2 regions of the Priestia sp. AB genome follow, and region 1 is predicted to be linked to the other one. Evidence: a T-box and tRNA genes for the amino acid it is inferred to sense, from the RefSeq annotation. Region 1 holds a T-box; the other holds one or more tRNA genes.

Region 1 (2,480 bases):
GCTAAGCTTCACGGCGCTTCAGCGCAGGAAGTAGAAGTGAAAAAAGAAGATATAGAAAATCATTATACATCGATGAAAGAAACGTGGGAAAAACGTCAGGAAGAGCTGAAGCAGTATGTAGCAGAATGCGAGAAAAAAATCTATATGTCCCCGTTTGAATTGCATTACTGTACGTTTTATTATGAAATGACAAGAGCGCTTGAATTTGGTTTTGGAAAGCTCGATCAGTGGAACGATGAAATGGAAGAAAAGGAAAAGATCCGGCTGGTTACGTCTCATGGAAAGCTATCGGCTAAACATTTTATCTATGACGAACGGGGAAATGGTTTTTTTATTAATTTTGAACATGCAAAAGATGCTTCACCGATTTATGATTTGGTCTCATTTTATTTCCGTACTCTTCGCACATACCCAGTAACTACCTATGACAGCTATGAGTGGTTTAGTACGTATGAAAAACATTTTGCTCTCAGAGAAGAGGAACGGCTGCTTTTACACAGTTATTTGGCGTTTCCAGAACCCTTGTATCAGTGTATCGTTCAATATAGGCAGCATAAAGAAAGTAAAACAGAGCTTGAACATATGCAGTCATTTATTCGAGCATACTGGCTGACGAAAAACATTGAACAGCTCAATATTAAAATATTTGAAGTAGATCAGCAAAAAAAAATGGCAGCGGAAGCAGCTGCACAAGCCCAAGCGAACGAATAGCGCTTGGGTTTTTAAATCCAGTCGGAATATAAAGCAACCGCTAGTATGGCAAGCAGTGCCAACAACAGTACATCAAAGGTTGTAGGGAAAAATAGTGTACGTATACCTTGAAAAATTGTTAAAGGAACAATAAACTGTCCACAAGCCGCTCCTGCTGTTTTGAGCCACCGCTGCAGCTGATACGAATTTACATTTATTCGTTTCTTCATTTGTACATGCCCCTTTCAATCCACGTGCCCAGGTTAAAGTAAGTATATGAAAAAAGAAAGAAATGGTGCCATTTTTTTGAGCGGACTCTTCATTTTATTTCCAAAATTAGCGAGTGAATGAAAAAATAAAGAGCAGAACAAAAAAATTATGAATATAATCGTAAAAAAGTGGAGAAGATTATTGACGATTCAACATTTTTTCATATAGTATAATTAAGAGAAATTCATACATAAATACAGTGAATAGGAAGAGTACGGGATGTTCGTCTTTCAGAGAGAGAAATCAGCTGCTGTGAGATTTCTTAAGAATGTGCACTCGGAATGTCGCCTATGAGTAGCTTTTTTGAACAGCTGCATAGCTCAGTAGAAAAAGCCGGTTAATCAACCGTTATGAAATGAAGTGTATAGGCTTATCAAACGGGATAGGTCTATAAAAAAAGGTGGTACCGCGAAATCAACTCCTTTCGTCCTTTTATTAGGAAAGGAGTTTTTTTATGTTTATAAAAGCTTTACACAGTTTCTAAAGACTGAAACTTTATATTATGGAGGTATACATTATGTCTGAAAAAGAAGTGACTCTTCCAACGAAGTATGATCCAAAAGCCGTTGAAGAAAATCGTTATCAGTATTGGTTAGACGGGAAGTTTTTTGAAGCAACAAATGATCCTGAAAAAGAGCCGTATACAATTGTAATTCCACCCCCAAACGTAACGGGCAAGCTGCATTTAGGCCACGCTTGGGATACAACGTTACAAGACATCTTAACGCGTATGAAGCGCATGCAAGGCCATGACGTTTTATGGCTTCCTGGTATGGACCATGCGGGGATTGCAACGCAGGCAAAAGTAGAAGAAAAGCTTCGCAGCGAAGGGAAAAGCCGCTACGATCTAGGCCGCGAAAATTTTGTAGCCGAAACATGGAAATGGAAAGAAGAATATGCAAGCTTTATTCGCCAGCAGTGGTCGAAGCTAGGACTTGGCTTAGACTATTCACGCGAGCGCTTCACGCTTGATGAAGGCCTTTCTAAAGCAGTGCGCGAAGTATTCGTAACGCTTTACAAAAAAGGGTTAATCTATCGCGGAGAATATATTATTAACTGGGATCCAGCTACAAAAACAGCTCTTTCAGACATCGAGGTTATTTACAAAGATGTACAAGGTGCGTTTTATCATATGCGCTATCCGTTGGCAGATGGTTCTGGACATATTGAAATCGCAACAACCCGTCCTGAAACGATGCTAGGAGATACGGCTGTAGCTGTTCACCCTGAAGACGATCGCTATAAGCACTTAATCGGCAAAAAGGTTGTCCTTCCGATTGTAGGGCGTGAAATTCCTATCGTAGGCGATGATTATGTTGATATGGAATTCGGTTCTGGTGCGGTAAAAATTACGCCTGCTCATGACCCGAACGATTTTGAAATTGGAAACCGTCATAATTTAGAGCGTATTTTAGTGATGAATCAAGACGGTACGATGAATGACAAAGCAGGTAAATATGAAGGAATGGATCGTTTTGTTTGCCGTAAGCAAATTGTTAAAGACCTTCAAGAAGACGGCG
Region 2 (2,480 bases), on a different contig from region 1:
AAAGCCGATATATTCTTCAATTTCCGATAGCATTCTCTCTTCATAAGGCGTTACAAATGTGATAGCCTTCCCTTTTTTACCGGCACGTCCCGTTCTTCCTGTACGGTGAACGTAGCTTTCTTTTTCTAACGGAAGGTCATAGTTAATAACGTGTGTGATATTATCAATATCAATTCCTCTCGCAGCTACATCTGTCGCCACTAAATAGCGAAATTTACCTTTTTTGAAATCATTCATAACCTCAAAACGGTCTTCTTGCACCATTGCCCCGTGAATTTTATCACAAGGATACCCAAGATCATCTAAATCATCTAACAGCGTATTTACCTGCTCTTGCGTGCGGCAAAAAATGATGCAGCTATCCGGGTTTTCTACTGTGGTTACGTCTTTCAGCAGTTCAAATTTACGTTCGTTTTCTACTGATATAACAGAATGGTCAATCGTACTTGTCGTTAATCCATTCGCTTTGATTTCAACATCAACCGGCTTTTTCATATACTTGCGAGAAAGCTCTTCAATATCTTCAGGAAGCGTAGCGGAGAAAAGCATCGTTACACGCTCACTAGGAAGATGTTGAATAATTGCTTCTACTTGGTCAATAAAACCCATATTTAGCATTTCATCTGCTTCATCAATAACCAAATAACGAATTTTCTCTAATGCAAGCGTTTCTTTTTCTATATGATCAAGCACTCGCCCAGGCGTACCTACAACAATATGTGTTTTTTGCTTTAATTCTACTTTTTGCTTGGCAAACGGTGATTTTCCGTAGACAGCTGCTGCTTTAATTCGCTTAAAACGGCCGATATTTGTAATATCTTCTTTTACCTGCGCGGCCAGCTCTCGTGTAGGTGTTAACACTAAGGCCTGGGGCTTATTTTCTTCCCAATTAACTAATTCACACAGTGGAATGCCAAAGGAAGCCGTTTTTCCACTTCCTGTTTGAGACTTCACGACAACATCTCTTTCTTCTAGCGCGATGGGAAGCACCTTGCTTTGTACTTCCGTAGGATGATTGTATTGCAGGCTAGAAAGCGCCTTAGCTACCTTGTCACTAAGACCATATTGACTAAAACTTCTTTGATTCATTTTGTACCCTCATTTATTTTAAATTAGTGATTATCTTTATCATGACCTGATGCACTATGTTTCATTATACTTTAATTCTTCTATACGCGCTCAAGATTTAATGTAGCATTGATTTGTCAAACAAAAGAGAAAAGCCGCTCTCTTATTAATAAGAAAACGGCTTTGGTATGAGCGATGAGGGATTCGAACCCCCGACCCCATCCCTGTCAAGGATGTATTCTCCCACTGAACTAATCGCTCGTGATATGTATTGACTATATTATAGAAAGAGTTATCCAATTTTGTCAACTATTTTTCCGCAGTTCCCAAGTTGGAAGGATTGTCTTTATTTTTGATAAAATAAAAACATGCCATAAAGGAGCGTGACGGGATGAAAGCGCATATTGAATTTTATTTTGATTTTGTCTGTCCACTATGTTTTCTAGCCACTAAGCCTTTAAGAGAAGTCATGAAAGAACAAAAAGCTGAGATTGAATGGAAACCTTTTGAACTTTGTCCTGAACCAGCCCAACAGATGGAGCAAATAGAAGATTTTTTAGAGAGACCTTGGAATCAATCGATAGCTCCCTTAGCACAACAGCTGCACTTAGAAATAAATATGCCGGAGTGTCCTCCAGTCCCGCGTACTCATTTAGCACATGAAGGCTTTCATTTTGCTAAAAAACATGGTCAAGAAAGTGCCTATGTAGATGCTGTTTTTAAAGCTTATTGGGAAGATGAAAAAGATATTAATCAGATTGAAGTCTTAGCAGAAATTGCTGATTCTTTGCATTTAGATAAAGAAATATTTACACGTATCTTAAAAGACCGGACGTTCGAACAAGTTCATAAAGATAGCTTAGTTCATACGTATGAAGATGCTCATGTAACGAAAGTACCAACTTTAAAAATTGGCAGCCGTGTACTTCAAGGATTCGCTTCCAAAGAGGCAATCGAAAAAGCGCTGTTACATGAACATTCTGCTAAAGACAGAGAGAAATGATTTACTAAGAGGTGCATTTGATGAATATTAATTATTATTTTAGTCGATTTTTAGCTAAGAAACCGGATAACCCAACGTATGAAAGCTTAGCTGCTTTACAGAACAAACACATGCTTCATGTTCCTTTTGAGAACTTAGATGTTCTGTCTCAAACCCCTATTATAATTCATTTAGAACGAATTTTTCAAAAAGTAATTGTAAATTTACGTGGAGGATTTTGCTACGAATTAAACGGTCTATTTGGCTGGCTGTTAAAAGAAAGCGGATATGAAGTCTCTTACGTTTCAGCTACCGTCAAAAAACCCGACGGCACGTGGACCATTGAAGGAAGTCACGCTACAAACCTTGTGACGATTGAAAATCAGCCTTACATCGTAGACGTTGGATTTGGAGATTCTGTGCGCAAGCC

What was found. The T-box of region 1 lies ahead of POF52_RS01120 (valine--tRNA ligase). A T-box ahead of a tRNA ligase gene usually reads a tRNA of that ligase, here a tRNA-Val.
Region 2: it encodes a tRNA-Val, which carries the amino acid that the T-box ahead of POF52_RS01120 (valine--tRNA ligase) is inferred to sense. The anticodon was not compared.

Annotation. Positions count from the first base shown of each region.
Region 1 covers NZ_JAQMYN010000001.1:228,870-231,349, forward strand. Annotated here, with positions in the region: gene ysxE (spore coat protein YsxE) at 1-711, shown strand, start outside; gene POF52_RS01115 (hypothetical protein) at 723-920, opposite strand; T-box leader at 1,151-1,395, shown strand; gene POF52_RS01120 (valine--tRNA ligase) at 1,478-2,480, shown strand, end outside.
Region 2 covers NZ_JAQMYN010000005.1:138,878-141,357, reverse strand. Annotated here, with positions in the region: gene POF52_RS16840 (DEAD/DEAH box helicase) at 1-1,089, opposite strand, end outside; tRNA gene POF52_RS16835 (tRNA-Val) at 1,258-1,329, opposite strand; gene POF52_RS16830 (DsbA family oxidoreductase) at 1,460-2,071, shown strand; gene POF52_RS16825 (arylamine N-acetyltransferase family protein) at 2,092-2,480, shown strand, end outside.